DNA from 2 places in the Mesorhizobium sp. ES1-3 genome. Region 2 is predicted to be linked to the other one. Evidence: riboswitches for the same ligand, from Rfam matches in the RefSeq annotation. Region 2 holds a riboswitch; the other holds the start of a gene.
The links. Region 2 has a riboswitch for cobalamin ahead of LB536_RS28800 (DUF1636 family protein). Riboswitches for the same ligand answer to the same signal wherever they lie in the genome.
Positions count from the first base shown of each region.

Region 1: it holds a riboswitch for cobalamin, as region 2 does, so the genes downstream of both, bluB (5,6-dimethylbenzimidazole synthase) here and LB536_RS28800 (DUF1636 family protein) in region 2, are expected to answer to the same signal.

Region 1 is NZ_JAIUGW010000031.1:47,050-54,990, reverse strand. It holds gene LB536_RS28205 (hypothetical protein) at 16-999, shown strand; partial or broken gene bluB (5,6-dimethylbenzimidazole synthase) at 1,167-1,673, opposite strand; cobalamin riboswitch at 1,845-2,024, opposite strand; gene LB536_RS28195 (histone deacetylase family protein) at 2,147-3,073, shown strand; gene LB536_RS28190 (exodeoxyribonuclease VII small subunit) at 3,077-3,328, shown strand; gene LB536_RS28185 (DUF2277 domain-containing protein) at 3,421-3,687, shown strand; gene LB536_RS28180 (pirin family protein) at 3,728-4,648, shown strand; gene dxs (1-deoxy-D-xylulose-5-phosphate synthase) at 4,719-6,656, shown strand; gene LB536_RS28170 (hypothetical protein) at 6,805-7,098, shown strand; gene LB536_RS28165 (GFA family protein) at 7,183-7,584, opposite strand; gene LB536_RS28160 (TlyA family RNA methyltransferase) at 7,758-7,941, shown strand, end outside.
Region 2 is NZ_JAIUGW010000033.1:31,369-39,309, forward strand. It holds gene LB536_RS28775 (NADH-quinone oxidoreductase subunit D) at 1-676, opposite strand, end outside; gene LB536_RS28780 (NADH-quinone oxidoreductase subunit C) at 686-1,291, opposite strand; gene LB536_RS28785 (NuoB/complex I 20 kDa subunit family protein) at 1,296-1,877, opposite strand; gene LB536_RS28790 (NADH-quinone oxidoreductase subunit A) at 1,868-2,233, opposite strand; gene LB536_RS28795 (winged helix-turn-helix domain-containing protein) at 2,564-3,763, shown strand; cobalamin riboswitch at 3,793-4,000, shown strand; gene LB536_RS28800 (DUF1636 family protein) at 4,038-4,466, shown strand; gene cobW (cobalamin biosynthesis protein CobW) at 4,468-5,505, shown strand; gene LB536_RS28810 (cobaltochelatase subunit CobN) at 5,525-7,941, shown strand, end outside.

The DNA of each region.
Region 1 (7,941 bases), on a different contig from region 2:
AGGGGAGATTCGGGCATGTGGGATTTCGATATCGGCAGGTCGGTGTCCATCATGATGCGGACCTGGCCCTTCATTGTCTTTCGCATGATCGTCTATTTCGGCATCACGCTGGCCTACATCATGGCCACCGGCACGGGCGCCTCCGTCGGCTATGGCGTCGGCCATATCTCCACCGATCCTGATGGACCGTTGTCCTTCGCCATGTGGGGTGGCGTGGTCGGTTTCGGCCTCGTCTCGATCGCCGTCTATTGGATCCGCGAATATATCCTTTACGTCGTCAAGGCGGGTCACATCGCCGTCATGGTTCATCTGATCGACGGCCATGACGTTCCCGACGGCCAGAACCAGATCGCCTACGCAAAAGAGATTGTGACCGAGCGTTTTGCCGAGGCGAACATCCTTTTCGTCGTCGACCAATTAGTCAAGGGCGCCATCCGCGCCATCACCGGCCTGCTCGGCGGCATCGCGGCTTTCCTGCCCATTCCGGGCCTGAGCGGCCTGGTCTCGTTCCTCAACACGGTGATCCGCCTGTCGCTGACCTATGTCGATGAGATCATTCTCGGCTACAACATCCGCATCAATTCGTCCTCGCCCTTCGAGACCGCGCGGCAAGGCGTCGTGCTCTACGCCCAGAATGGCAAGACCATGGTCAAGAACGCGGTCTGGCTGGCGGTCATCATGTGGGGCGTCTCCTTTGTCATCTTCCTGCTGATGCTGGCGCCGGCGGCCGCCATTCTTTACGTCATGCCCGGTCAGCTCGCCGGTTGGGCCTTCGTTCTGGCCATCGTCTTTGCCTGGGCCTTCAAGGCGGCGTTCATCGAGCCGTTCGCCATCGCCTGCCTGATGCAGGTCTATTTCAAGACCATCGAGGGCCAGGTGCCCGATGCCGCCTGGGACGCCCGGCTCGCCGAAGCCTCGTCGAAGTTCCGGGAACTCAAGGACAAGGCGCTCTCCACCTTCGACGGTTCGCACTGGGGTACGGCCGGCGCGACGCGCTGATCGGCGGGGTTTGCCGGCGCAGCGGCGACGGTGTCGAGGCGGGCCACCGTGGATTTGAGCGAGGCCTCACCCTGGCCGCAAAACGTCTCGCTCATGATCAGGTCTGGCAGCGGCAGCCGTCGGCCCCAGCCATGCGTTTCGAGGTCGGGTTTGGGCGCGAACTCGGAAACACGGCCAACGCAGAGATAGGCGATCGGCGTCACGTGGTCGGGGATGGATAGCAGGCTTTTCAGCGCTTGCGTCTCGATGATGCTGACCCAGCCGACGCCAACGCCCTCGGCACGCGCGGCCAGCCAGAAATTCTGCACCGCGCAGACCGTGCTGTAGAGATCCATTTCCGGATTGTGCCAGCGTCCCAGCGGCGAGCCTTTCGAACGCTCGCGGTCGCAGGTGATGCAGATGTTGAGCGCGCTTTCGCAAATGCCTTCGAGCTTGAGCTTGCGGTAGAGCGCCCGCCGGTCCGCCTCGATTGCCGGCAGTTCCTGTTCGCGGGCGGCCAAGAACAGGTCGCGCACCTCCCCCCGTCGCGCGGCATCGCGAATGACGATGAAATTCCAGGGCTGCATGAAGCCGACCGACGGCGCGTGATGGGCGGCAAGCAGCAGCCGCGCCAGCACCTCGTCGTCGATCGTCTCCGATGTAAAATGGCTACGCACGTCGCGCCGCGTGAACATGGCGCGGTAAACCGCGTCGCGCGCAATCTGGTCGAATCCATCGCCCATTGCAGCGGTCATATCTTCCGGCATCGCTTGTCCCCTTGCGATTGCAGCAGTTCAAATTTTCAGAGCGTACTTTGTGCGTCCAAGAGAACGCACGCCGCTCTGATATCATCCGCCTGACCATGCGGATGACGATGCCTGCCAGGCCGGTCTTCTGGCTCGGGATCAACCCACGTCCGGTGCCTTCCCGTCATCGACAGTGGCACTTACCGGCGCAGTCCCCCTCACAGCGTTGGGCACGCCACGGTATCAAACCGTGTTCCCGATTCTCCCGCTTTCGCGGGCACCAGGCAGTAGCGGCAGTCTTACGCCGAATGGCCGGCGACGCCAATGCCCGCAGCGACATGAATGGACGCAGGTTCGATTTTCCCCAGCGATCAGGCCGCAACGCATGGCCATCGCCGCGCCGGGGCACTAGATAGGGGGACATGGCCACTCGTCTCTACACGCACCCGATCTTTTTCGAACACATCACCCCGCCCGGTCACCCCGAGCGGCCCGACCGCCTGCGCGCCATCGAACGCGTGCTCGACGACGAAGCTTTCGCCGCGCTCGACCGCGTCGAGGCACCGCAAGGCGACGAGGCGACCATCCTTTACGCGCATCCCGCCGATTTCGTCGCGCGTGTCCGCGCCGCCATCCCCGACGAAGGCATTGCCCGCATCGATGCCGACACCACCGCCAGCCCGAAGAGCTGGCAGGCCGCGACCACGGCGATCGGCGCCGCCAACGCCGCCGTCGACGACGTCTTTGCGGGCCGCGCCGACAATGTCTTCGTCGCCGCCCGGCCGCCTGGGCACCATGCGGAAAAGACCACGGCCATGGGCTTCTGCTTCTTCAATACGGCGGCAATCGCTGCGCGCTATGCACAGAAGAAGCATGGCGCCGAGCGTGTCGCCGTCGTCGACTGGGACGTGCATCACGGCAACGGCACGCAGGATATTTTCTGGGACGATCCCTCGGTGCTCTATTGCTCGACACACCAGATGCCGCTCTATCCCGGCACCGGCGCGAAGAACGAGACCGGCGCTGGCAATATCGTCAACGCGCCGCTGGCGCCGCGGACCGGCAGCGAGGTGTTTCGCGATGCTTTCCTGTCGCGCGTGCTGCCGGCACTCGACAATTTCGCGCCCGACCTGATCATCATTTCGGCTGGCTTCGACGCGCACCATCGCGACCCGCTGGCGGAAATCAATCTGACCGAGGACGATTTCGACTGGGCGACCGGCCAGCTGATGCAGCGCGCCGCACGCCATGGCGGCAACCGGCTCGTCAGCCTGCTCGAGGGCGGCTACGATCTGCAGGGATTGGCATTTTCGGTCGCCGCCCATGTCGGGCGACTGATGAAAGGATGAATGATGACTGGTGAGATCAACGAAGACGTCAAGGCGATGAGCTTCGAACAGGCACTCGACGCTCTGGAGAAGATCGTCGATGATCTGGAGCGTGGCGACGTGCCGCTCGACCAGTCGATCCGGATCTACGAGCGCGGCGAGGCGCTGAAGATGCATTGCGACCGGTTGCTGAAGGCCGCTGAGGACAAGGTCGAGAAGATCAGGCTGTCGCGCGACGGCAAGCCGGTTGGAACCGAGCCGCTCGACGCGGACTAGGGAGCCGAGCAGCTTTACCGATTTTTGGACACGATCATGATCGAGGATACAGTTCGTCCCGATTGAAACGGACAAGAGGAGATACGGAAGCGATGTGCAGAAACATCAAGACCCTGTTCAATTTTGATCCGCCGGCAACCAATGACGAAGTCCGCGACGCGGCACTCCAGTTTGTCCGCAAGCTGAGCGGTACGACGCGGCCTTCCGCCAAGAACCAGCATGCATTTGATCACGCGGTCGACGCCATCGCGGCATCGGCACGCGAGCTTCTCGATTCGCTCGAAACCCACCAGCATCCGCGCAATCGCGAAGAGGTGGCGGCTAAACTAAGAGCAAAGGCGGCGATCCGGTTCGCCTGATATGCCCAAAGCGCCCACTGACCGCTGACCAGGAGAGTTCATGAGCTTCTTCCCGGGGAAAGACCCTGAGGCCGGCGATGCCTTCGCCAGCGACCAGATCGAGCTGATGGTCATCCCGAACGCCAAGGATATTGGCGGCTTCGAGGTGCGCCGCGCCTTGCCGACCGCCAAGCGGCGCCTGGTCGGGCCGTTCATCTTCTTCGATCGAATGGGTCCCGCCATCATGCGCGCCGGCCAGGCGCTCGACGTTCGTCCGCACCCGCATATCGGCCTGTCGACCGTAACCTATCTGTTCGACGGCAAGATCAGGCACCGCGATTCGCTCGGCACCGAAATGGTGATCGAGCCCGGCGACGTGAACCTGATGACCGCAGGCCGCGGCATCGTCCACTCCGAGCGCACGCCGCAGGAATTGCGCGGCGCGCCGATGTCGATCTCCGGCCTGCAGACGTGGCTGGCGCTGCCCGACGGCAAGGAAGAGGTGGCGCCGGTGTTCGAGAACACAGCTGCGCTGCGACTTCCAGAGATCGATGCCGAGGGCGTCAGCGGCCGTGTCGTCATCGGCGATTTCCAAGGATTGCGGTCTCCGGTGCGGGCGGATTCCGAAACGCTCTACGCTGATTTGCGGCTTGCGCCCGGTGCCAGCGTCAAGATCCCGGCCGATGCGGAAGAGCGCGCCATCTACACGCTGGAGGGCGAGGTCTCGATTTCAGGCGACGTCTTTCCGGCGGAACGGCTGCTGGTGTTCCGTCCCGGCGACGAGATCGTAATATCGTCGCCGACGGGTGCGCATTTCATGCTGTTCGGCGGTGCCTCGCTCGGTTCGAAGCGCTACATCTGGTGGAATTTCGTCTCTTCGTCCAAGGAGCGCATCGAACAGGCCAAGCAGGAATGGAAGACCGGCCGCTTCGATATCGTCCCCGGCGATGAGCAAGAATTCATTCCGCTGCCGGAAGGCTGAGCGGTGAGGGACTGACTATCCGTGTTACCGACACGCATTTACTTTCGGCGGCCGGCGGCCTATCCCGCCGATGAAAAGAAAGTCTGGACCCAACGTGAACGCAACGCTGCATACGCCGCTTCTCGACAAGGTTCGCGTCCCGGCCGACCTGCGCACGCTGGCCGAGAGCGAATTGCCGCAGCTGGCATCCGAGCTTCGGGCCGAACTGGTCGACGCCGTTTCCCGCACCGGGGGCCATCTCGGTGCCGGCCTTGGCGTGGTCGAACTGACGGTGGCGCTGCATTATGTCTTCAACACACCCGATGACCGGCTGATCTGGGATGTCGGCCACCAGGCCTATCCGCACAAGATCCTGACCGGACGCCGGGACCGCATCCGCACCTTGCGCCAGGAAGGCGGCTTGTCGGGCTTCACCCGCCGGGCCGAGAGCGAATACGACCCGTTCGGCGCCGCCCACTCCTCGACATCGATATCGGCGGGTCTCGGCATGGCCGCCGCCCGCGACCTTTCGGGTGGTCGCAACAATGTCATTTCAGTCATCGGCGACGGCGCCATGTCGGCCGGCATGGCCTATGAGGCGATGAACAATGCCGGCGCGCTCGATGCGCGCCTCATCGTCATCCTCAACGACAATGACATGTCGATCGCGCCGCCGACCGGCGCGATGAGCGCCTATCTGGCGCGCCTGGCTTCCGGAAAGGCCTATATCGGCTTGCGCGACTTCGGCAAGAAACTGACCTCCTATCTCGGCAAGCGGGCCGATCGGGCCATCACCCGGGCGGTCGAGCACGCGCGCGGCTATGTCACCGGCGGCACTTTGTTCGAGGAACTCGGCTTCTATCACATCGGCCCGATCGACGGCCACAATCTGGAGCATCTGATTCCGGTCCTGAAAAATGTCCGCGACAACGGCAAGGGTCCGGTGCTGATCCATGTCGTCACCCAGAAGGGCAAGGGCTATGCGCCGGCGGAAGCAGCCGCAGACAAATACCATGGCGTCAACAAATTCGACGTCATCACCGGCGCGCAGGCCAAGGCGCCGGCCAACGCGCCGGCCTACACCAAGGTGTTCGCCGAAAGCCTGATCCAGGAGGGCCGCGAGGACGATCGCATCGTCGCCGTCACCGCCGCCATGCCGAGCGGCACCGGCCTCGATCTGTTCGGCGAGGTGTTCCCGTCGAGGACCTTCGATGTCGGCATCGCCGAGCAGCATGCGGTGACCTTCGCCGCCGGCCTCGCGACGGAAGGCTACAAGCCGTTCGCGGCGATCTATTCGACTTTCCTGCAGCGCGCCTACGATCAGGTCGTCCATGACGTCGCGATCCAGAAACTGCCGGTGCGTTTCCCCATCGATCGCGCCGGCTTCGTCGGCGCCGACGGCGCCACCCACTGCGGCGCCTTCGACACCACCTTCCTGGCAAGCCTGCCGGGCTTTGTCGTGATGGCGGCGGCCGACGAAGCGGAACTGCGCCACATGGTGCGCACCGCCGCCAGCTATGACGATGGCCCGATCGCCTTCCGCTATCCGCGTGGCAACGGGGTCGGCGTCGACATGCCCGAGCGCGGCTCGGTTCTCGAGATCGGCAAAGGCCGCATCGTCCGGGAAGGCAGCAAGGTTGCCCTGCTGTCCTTCGGCACGAGGCTGCAGGATTGCCTTGCCGCCGCCGAGGAACTCGGCGCGGCCGGGCTTTCCACCACGGTCGCCGATGCCCGCTTCGCCAAGCCGCTCGACCAGGATCTGATCCGGCGGCTGGCCCGCTCGCACGAGGTCCTGGTGACGGTGGAGGAGGGCGCTATCGGCGGCTTCGCCAGCCATGTGCTGCAGTTCCTTGCCCATGAAGGATTGCTGGAGAACGGCCTGAAGGTACGCCCGCTGGTTCTGCCCGACGCCTTCACCGACCACGCCAAGCCGGAGAAGATGTATGCCGATGCCGGTCTCGACGCCGCCGGGATCGTGCGCACCGTTTTCACGGCCCTCGGCCAAACAGTCCGCGCCCAGCGCGCCTGAATCAAAACCTCAACAGCTTGAATCAGTTTGCCGGCTTGATGCCGTAACGCACTGTTAACGCAGCCGTTTGGCGTTTCGCTTACCGTGTCCCTTGGCGGTTTTTCAACTGCGCCCTGCTAGATCACTGCCAGGCAGGGAGACAACAACAATGAAGACGCTTCTGTGCGGCGCGGCCCTTTTGACCGTGATGGTCGTGCCGGCTGCCGCCGAAACGCGCTACGACCGCAATCTCGAAAAGGCGGTGGTCCGCATTGTCGCCGGCAAGATCGGCGATATCCGCGGCGGCTTTTCCTACAGGCAGGTGCCGCAGCTCGTGATGCTGCCGGACCCTTCACCTCAGCCCGCTGTTGCGACCGAGCATCCGCGTCAGCAAGCGTCAGAGGATGGGGACGACGGTTTGTCTCCAGCCGTCGAGCGCCAAGTGTCCCGCACGATCTTCTAGAGAAATTCCAGGAAAAGTGCGTAGCGGTTTTCCCGGGAAAAGCGCGCAGCGCTTTCCCTAGGGAATTGCGTGAAAACAAAGAGTCTAAAACCACATATCGCGCACGCAGCGGCCATCGCGTGGCAGATCGTCGTAAGAGTCGAGACCGTCGAAACGGTCGATCGGCAAGTCGGCAACGGCTTCGGGCGGCGCCAGCCGCACATTGACGGCGATGCGTATTCGGCCAGAATCGCTGGCGCGCATGCCGCGCCATGCCAGCACGCAGGCGCAGATCGGGCAAAACAGGATTTCAAGCGACGGCTTGTCCTTTGCGGCGCGCGTATAGCTGGCCGTCGGCCCCGAAACGCGAATGCGCTCGTCGGCATAATCATAAGCCCAGAGCGCGCCATAGCGACGGCAAAGGGTGCAGTTGCAAGCCGTCACCGGGCCGGGATCGCCTTCCAGGGTCCAGTGGGCAGCGCCACAGTGGCAGGTTCCCGTCAGCATGCGTTCTCCCCGGTTCCGACGATGGAGGCTCTACTCGACGACCATTTTGCCGGACCCGATGCGATGCGCGCAAGCCGCGGCTTGGCTCGCTACACCAGCCGCTCACGCACGACGTCACCTTAGTTCCGTGTAATGTCCTTGCCTTCACCGCGGGCTTTCGCCAGAGAAGGCCGATGAATTCGCCTCCGCCAGCCAGCACACGCCAGCGGCTCGACGACCTGCTCGTCCAGCGCGGGCTGTTTGCCAGCCGTTCGCGCGCCCGCGACGCGGTCGAGCGCGGCACGGTGATGGTTGACGGCGCCATTGCCCGCAAGCCCGGCCAGAACGTTTCGCCGCAATGCCTTGTTGTCATCGACG
Region 2 (7,941 bases):
CCGAGCCACGCACCATGACGCCCGAGAAGCCCCAGGCCCAGGCGTCGGCCAGCGAAACGATGCCGATATCGACATTGCGCTGCTTGAAGATACGGTTGCCGGTGAGCAGCTTGTCGAGATCGTCGAGCGATTTCAGGAACGGGTCGATCCATTTGCCGATGTCCTCGACCAGCTGCCGCGGCAGATCCTGGTGGACACCGCCGGGCCGGAAATAGGCCGCATGCATGCGCGAGCCCGAGGCGCGCTCATAGAACACCATCAGCTTTTCGCGCTCGACGAAGCCCCACAGCGGCGGCGTCAGCGCGCCGACGTCCATCGCCTGCGTCGTCACATTGAGGATGTGCGACATGATGCGGCCGATTTCGCAATAGAGCACGCGGATCAGTTGGCCGCGCCTCGGCACCTCGATCCCGAGCAGGCGCTCGGCGGCGAGCGCGAAGGCGTGCTCCTGGTTCATCGGCGCGCAATAGTCGAGCCGATCGAGATAAGGCACCGCCTGCAGATAGGTTTTTGCCTCGATCAGCTTTTCCGTACCGCGATGCAGCAGGCCGATATGCGGATCGACGCGGTCGACGACTTCGCCGTCGAGCTCCAGAACAAGGCGCAAAACGCCATGCGCGGCAGGATGCTGCGGGCCGAAATTGATGTTGAAGTTGCGGACGGAGGTTTCAGCCATTCTGGCGCCTCAATTCGTCTTGGCTTTTTCGTCCCCGGGGAGAACGTAGTCGGTTCCCTCCCACGGGCTCAAAAAGTCAAAGTTCCTGAATTCCTGCTTCAGTTCCACAGGCTCGTAGATGACGCGCTTGGCCTCGTCGTCGTAGCGCACTTCGACGAACCCGGTCAGCGGGAAATCCTTGCGCAGCGGATGGCCTTCGAAACCGTAGTCGGTCAGCAGGCGGCGCAGATCGGGGTGGCCCGAAAACAGCACGCCATAGAGATCGTAGGTCTCGCGCTCGAACCAGTCGGCGCCGGGATAGATGCCGGTGATCGACGGCACCATCGTCTCCTCGTCGGCCTGCACCTTGACGCGGATGCGCACATTCTGTTTCGGCGACAACAGGTGATAGACGACGTCGAAGCGCTTGGCCCGCGACGGATAGTCGGCGCCGCAGACATCGATGATCGATATGAACTGGCAGCGCGCATCGTCGCGCAGGAAAGTCATCACTTCGACCAGATCGCCCGGCTCGACCTGGACGGTGAGCTCGCCATAGGCGAGCACCGCATCGCCGAAGCGGCCAGGCAGCTTCTCGCCGAGATAGGTCGACAGTTCGCTAAGGGATGCGGCCATTGATTTACCGTTCGATCGTGCCGGTGCGGCGGATCTTCTTCTGCAGGAGAAGAATGCCGTAGAGCAGGGCTTCGGCGCTCGGCGGGCAGCCGGGCACATAGATGTCGACGGGCACGACGCGGTCGCAGCCACGCACCACCGAATAGGAATAATGATAATAGCCGCCGCCATTGGCGCAGGAGCCCATCGAGATGACGTAGCGCGGCTCCGGCATCTGGTCGTAGACCTTGCGCAGCGCCGGCGCCATCTTGTTGGTTAGCGTGCCGGCCACGATCATGATGTCGGACTGGCGCGGAGACGCGCGCGGCGCGACGCCGAACCGCTCCGAATCGTAGCGCGGCATCGAGGTGTGGATCATCTCGACCGCGCAGCACGCCAGGCCGAAGGTCATGAACATCAGCGAGCCGCTGCGCGCCCAGGTGATCAGCGCCTCGGTCGAGGTGACCAGAAAACCCTTGTCGGCAAGCTCGTTGTTGATTTCGAGGAAGAAGGGATCGTCCTGCCCCACCGGCTTGCCGGTATTGGGATCGATGATACCCTTGGGCTTCGGCGCGACGAGGGTGCCTGAACTGTCGTTCAATCCCATTCCAGCGCTCCTTTTTTCCATTCATAGGCAAAGCCGATTGTCAGCACTGCCAAAAACACCATCATCGACCAGAAACCGAGCATGCCGATCTTCGAGAAGGACACCGCCCAGGGAAACAGGAAGGCTACTTCGAGATCGAAGATGATGAACAGGATCGACACCAGGTAGAAACGGATGTCGAACTTCATGCGGGCGTCGTCGAACGAGTTGAATCCGCATTCATAGGCGGACAGCTTCTCGGGATCCGGGTTGCGGTAGGCTACCAGGAACGGCGCCGCGAGCAGCGCCAGGCCGACCACCAGCGCCACGCCGATAAACAGGACGATGGGCAGGTACGAACTGAGGAGTGCGTTCATGCAGCGGCTTTCCGTTGGCGCCAATCCACGTTGATTACAGCACCGGACCTTATTGCGGAAGCGTGACAGATTAACCGCTGAACCGTTTTAAGGAGCCTATGCTGCAACGCGGCGAGGGTTAGCGCAGCACTTCCAGCGAAGCAAGTCAAACCTTGTTCAAAACACCGAGCTGGACGGCAATCCGGGAGAAACTGGTCCCATACGCTCCTGTTTGATTTCCTTCGTCTTTTACTCCACTTTTCTCTCCTGACAAGGTTGCCGCCAAAACCCTGCTAGCATGGACAGGAATCACCCCGCAACGCCAGACAGGTCCACCAGAGACGCATCCGCATGAAGGAAAAGATCTCGCTTGCCGCCGCCCGGCGCATCGCGCTCGCCGCTCAGGGATTTCTCGATCCCCGCCCCGCCGGCACGCCCGACCGCCGCCACTTCGCCCGCGTTCTGTCTCGCACCGGCCTGCTGCAGATCGATTCCGTCAGTGCGGTGGTTCGCGCCCATTACATGCCCCTCTATTCGCGTCTTGGCCCCTATCCCCTCGCTTTGCTCGACAATGCCGCCGTGACGCGAAAGCGCACTGTGTTCGAATACTGGGCGCACGAGGCCTCGTTCCTGCCCGTCGAGACCTACCCGCTGATGCGCTGGCGCATGCAGCGCGCCGAGCAAGGCGATGAAATGTATCTGGGGCTGGCCAAATGGGGCCGCGAGCACGCCCCCTATATAGAAGAGATCTACCGCGAGGTCGTGGCACGCGGCCCGATCGCCGCTTCCGCGCTGGAAGGCCAGAAAGGCTCCGGCGGCTGGTGGGGCTGGAGCCACGCCAAGCACGCCTTCGAATGGCTGTTCTGGGCCGGGCGCATCACCACCGCGCACCGGCGCGGCTTCGAGCGCTTCTACGACCTGCCGGAGCGCGTGCTGCCGCAGGCGATCCTCGACCTGCCGGTACCGACCGCCGAGGATGCACATCGCGAATTGCTGCGCATCTCCGCCCGCGCCCATGGCGTGGCGACATCGGGCGACCTGCGCGATTATTTTCGACTCTCCCCCGCCGACATGAAAGGCCGCCTGGAGGAACTGGTCGAGACCGGCGAGTTGCTGCCGGTCCGTGTCGAGGGCTGGGACAAGCCGGCTTACCTTCATAGGGACGCGCGCTTGCCACGCAAGATCGAGGCCCGCGCCCTGCTGGCGCCGTTCGATCCGGTCGTCTTCGAGCGCTCGCGCAGCGAGCGGCTGTTCGATTTCCGCTACCGCATCGAGATCTACACCCCGGCCGACAAGCGCCAATATGGCTACTATGTCCTGCCCTTCCTGCTCGGCGACAGGATCGTGGCGCGCGTCGACCTCAAGGCCGACCGGCCGGCAAGTGTCCTGCGTGTCCATGCCGCCTACGCCGAGCCCGGCGCACCGCCCGAAACCGCCGCTCAGCTCTCCGAGGAATTGAAGCAGATGCAGGGCTGGCTTGGCCTCGAACGCATCGAAGTGACGCCCGCCGGCGACCTGGGCCCGGCGCTGTCCGACATCGCGGTGTCGTAAGCTCGCGTTGACACCACTGCCCGCAAGAGCCTAAATCCAATCCAGACGGTCTCCTCTCGGCAAAGGGAGGAGCCAAGAGGGAATGCGGTGCGGGATTGAAAATCCCAAATCCGCGGCTGTCCCCGCAACTGTGAGCGAAGAGCCAAGGCCGAAAGCCACTGGGATTGTCCCGGGAAGGCGGCTACCCAAGGCGATGACCCGCGAGCCAGGAGACCTGCCGTCTGGAATGCAAGTATCCGATCGCCCGGCGGGTTTTCCGGGCAAGGAGCCTGATTTGGATCGCGACAGCAGTTTTTCGGCTGAAACAACGGACATTTCGTCCGGCGGGGATGAAGACCTGGCCGGCATCACTGTCATCGTCTGCGCCTCCTGTCGCGACGAGACCGGCTCCGATGCTCATCCCCGGGCCGGCGAACTCTTGGCTGAAGATACGCGCCAAGCCGCCTCGGGCGACAACATCCGCATCCGCACCGTCGAATGCCTCGGCAATTGCAAGCGCCGGCTGAGCGCCGCGATCCTGCGCGACGGATGCTGGAGCTATGTGTTTGGCGATCTGACCCCGACCAGCGGCGCCGATCTCGTCACCGGCGCGAAACTCTTCGCCACATCCAGCGACGGCCTCATTCCCTGGCGGGGCCGGCCCGATAGCCTCAAACGCGGCCTCGTTGCCCGCATCCCTCCCCTCGACATACTGAAAGACTGATATGACCGCATCCGTTTCCCGCGTTCCCTGCACCGTCGTCACCGGCTTCCTCGGCGCCGGCAAGACGACCCTTGTCCGCCATCTCCTGGAAAACGCTGGCGGTAAGCGTATCGCGATCATCGTCAACGAGTTCGGCGACATCGGCATCGACGGCGAAATCCTCAAGGGCTGCGGCATCGATACCTGCCCCGAGGAAAACATCGTCGAGCTGGCCAATGGCTGCATCTGCTGCACCGTCGCCGACGATTTCGTGCCGGCGCTCGACCAGATCCTGTCCCTGACGCCGAAGGTCGACCATATCCTGATCGAAACCTCGGGCCTCGCTCTGCCCAAGCCGCTGGTCCAGGCTTTCCAGTGGCCGACAGTGAAGAGCCGGGTGACCGTCGATGGCGTCATCGCCGTGGTCGACGGTCCCGCACTTGCCGAAGGCCGGGTTGCCAACGACATGGAAGCCCTGCAGGCACAGCGCGCCGGGGATGAAAGCCTCGACCATGATGATCCGGTCGAGGAGGTGTTCGAGGATCAGATCGCCTGCGCCGATCTGATCATCCTGTCGAAGAGCGACCTGATGGACGCCGACGGCTCGGCCCGCGCCAACAGCATCATCGGCGAACACTCAGCCCGCGCCGTGAAGATCGTGCCGACGTCTCATGGCAAGGTCGATCCCTCGGTGCTGCTCGGCCTCGGTCTCGCCGTCGAGGACGATATCGAGAACCGCAAATCCCATCATGACGGCGCGTTCGACCACGAGCATGACGACTTCGACACGTTCATCGTCGACATTCCCTCGATCGCCAATCCCGACGAGCTGGCAAAGCGCGTCGCCGCGGCCGCCGAACAGGAAAACGTGCTGCGGGTGAAAGGCTTCGTCGAAGTCGGCGGCAAACCGATGCGGCTCCTGCTGCAGGCCGTCGGCCCGCGCGTCAATCATTACTATGACCGCGCCTGGAGCGCCGAGGACGACCGCCGTTCGCGCCTGGTCGTCATCGGCCTCAAGGGGCTGAACCGTCCGGCGATCGAACGTATCCTCGCCGGCTGATTTTCAGGCACAGGCCGCGATGCACATCCTCACCACGACCTCCGCCTCGCTCGACGATCTCGCCGAGCCTGTCGATCTCAGGCAGGCGCCGGCGGATATCGTGGCCCTGTCGTTCACCGACAGCGACCTCGCCGGACTGGCGGCGGCATGGAAGGCCGACGCCGATCGCCTGCCCTCGATGCGGCTGGCGGCACTGCGCGACCTGCGCCATCCCATGTCGGTCGACCTCTGGGTTGACAGCGTCGCCCGCCACGCCAAGGTCGTCCTGGTGCGTATCCTCGGCGGTTACGACTGGTGGCGCTATGGCTGCGACCAACTGGCGGCAATTGCCCGCGAACGCGGCATAAGACTGGCGCTGCTTCCCGGTGAAAGCCATGACGAGGATTTCAGGCTGATCGAAGCCTCGACGCTGCCCCGCGCCGAACTCGACGGCCTGCTCGGCTATTTCCGCGAGGGCGGCCCGGCCAATATGAACGCGCTGGTGCACAGGCTGGCGGGCCTGGCCGGACAGGATACATCCGTCGCCAGTCCGGTCAGCGTGCCGAAGGCCGGTTACTATCAGTTTGGAATGGGGGTCGCAGAGAAGCCGGACCTTTCAAATGTCAGCGCCCCTATCATCCCGATTCTCTTCTACCGATCGATGCTGCTCGCGGCCGATGTCGCCCCGATCGATGCGCTGGCCGAGGCTTTGCGCTCCCAGGGACTGGCACCGGTCCCGATCTTTGTTTCCAGTCTCAAGGATCCGCTGTCCCTGGCATTCGCCGAAAATGCCGTCGCATCGCTGAAACCGGCCGCCATCATCACCGCGACCGCTTTCGCGTCCGGCGCCGAGGCCGGCGTGGAAACCCTGTTCGACCGCGCCGGCGTGCCTGTCTTCCAGGTCATCGTCGCCACCACACGCCGCGACGTCTGGGAAAACAACCAGCGCGGGCTGGCACCCGCCGACCTTGCCATGCATGTCGTGCTGCCCGAACTCGATGGCCGCATCCTTGCCGGCGCCATTTCCTTCAAGGGCGAGAGTGATGTCGACCCGGCGCTAGGCCACCGTGCGTTGGCCAACCAGCCGCAAGCGGATCGTGTGGAGCAAGTGGCTAAGCGCGTAGCGGCCTTCATCCGTTTGCAAGAGACCCCGCGCGCCGAACGCAAGCTCGCGATCCTGATCCCCGATTACCCCAGCGCCCCCGGCCGAACCGGCTATGCGGTCGGGCTCGATGTTCCGTCCAGCGTGATCGCCATGCTGCACGACTTGAGCGAACAGTGCTATGCCGTTGAAGGGATTCCACAAACGCCGCGTGAATTGCTGGATTTGCTGGAAAAAAGTGATCACCGACTTGGCTTGGCGGACTATTTGCATCTCTCGAAAGAACTGCCAGCAGATGCAATCGCCTCAGTAGAGGCTGCTTGGGGCAGAGCAGATCGGGAGACAGGTCTTCGCGAAGCACCCCCCTCTGTCCTGCCGGACATCTCCCCCGCAAGGGGGGAGATCGGCAGTTTCGGGGCCGTCGCTCCTTCTGCAATGTTGGCAGTTGGCGAAAGCCGTGACGACAGCGCAATCTCCCCCCTTGCGGGGGAGATGTCCGGCAGGACAGAGGGGGGCGCTCAAGCGCCAGCCGTCGCCAGCTTCCCCTTCCGCGCCGCGCATTTCGGCAACATCACGGTCGCACTCGCCCCCGACCGCGGCCGTTCCGCCGACCGCCGCGCCGACTACCACGATCCGACGCTGCCTCCGCGCCACGCTTTGATCGCCTTCGGCCTATGGCTGCGCAGATCGCTCGGCGTCCATGCCTTGATCCATGTCGGCGCCCACGGCACGCTGGAATGGCTGCCCGGCAAGACGGTTGCGCTCTCGCAAGCCTGTTTTCCCGAGATCGTGACCGGCTCCCTGCCCGTCATCTATCCCTTCATCGTCTCCAACCCCGGCGAGGCGGCACAGGCCAAGCGGCGGATCGCTGCCGTCACCCTTGGCCATCTGCCGCCGCCGCTGACGGGCGCCGGACTGGACGAGGGCCAGCACCAGCTCGAGCGGCTGGTCGACGAATATGCCCAGGCCGACGGCCTCGACCGCCGCCGCCGCGACCGCCTCGCCAGGTTGATCGTCGAAACCGCGCAAAAGACCGGTCTCGCCTCCGAAGCCGGCGTCGCCGCGACCGATGCGCCCGATGAAGCGCTGCGCCGCATCGACGCCTGGCTCTGCGACCTCAAGGATTTCGCCATCAAGGACGGGCTGCATGTCTACGGCCATGTCCCAGACGACGAGCCGGACCCCATGCGCAGGCAAAGCGCGGAAGCCGAGAAGGCCGCGCTGCTCGCCGCGCTCGATGGCCGCCACGTCAAGGCTGGCCCGGCCGGCGCGCCCGCGCGCGGCCGCTCCGACGTGCTGCCGACAGGCCGTAACCTGTTCACCTCGGACCCGCGCACCATGCCGACGCCGACCGC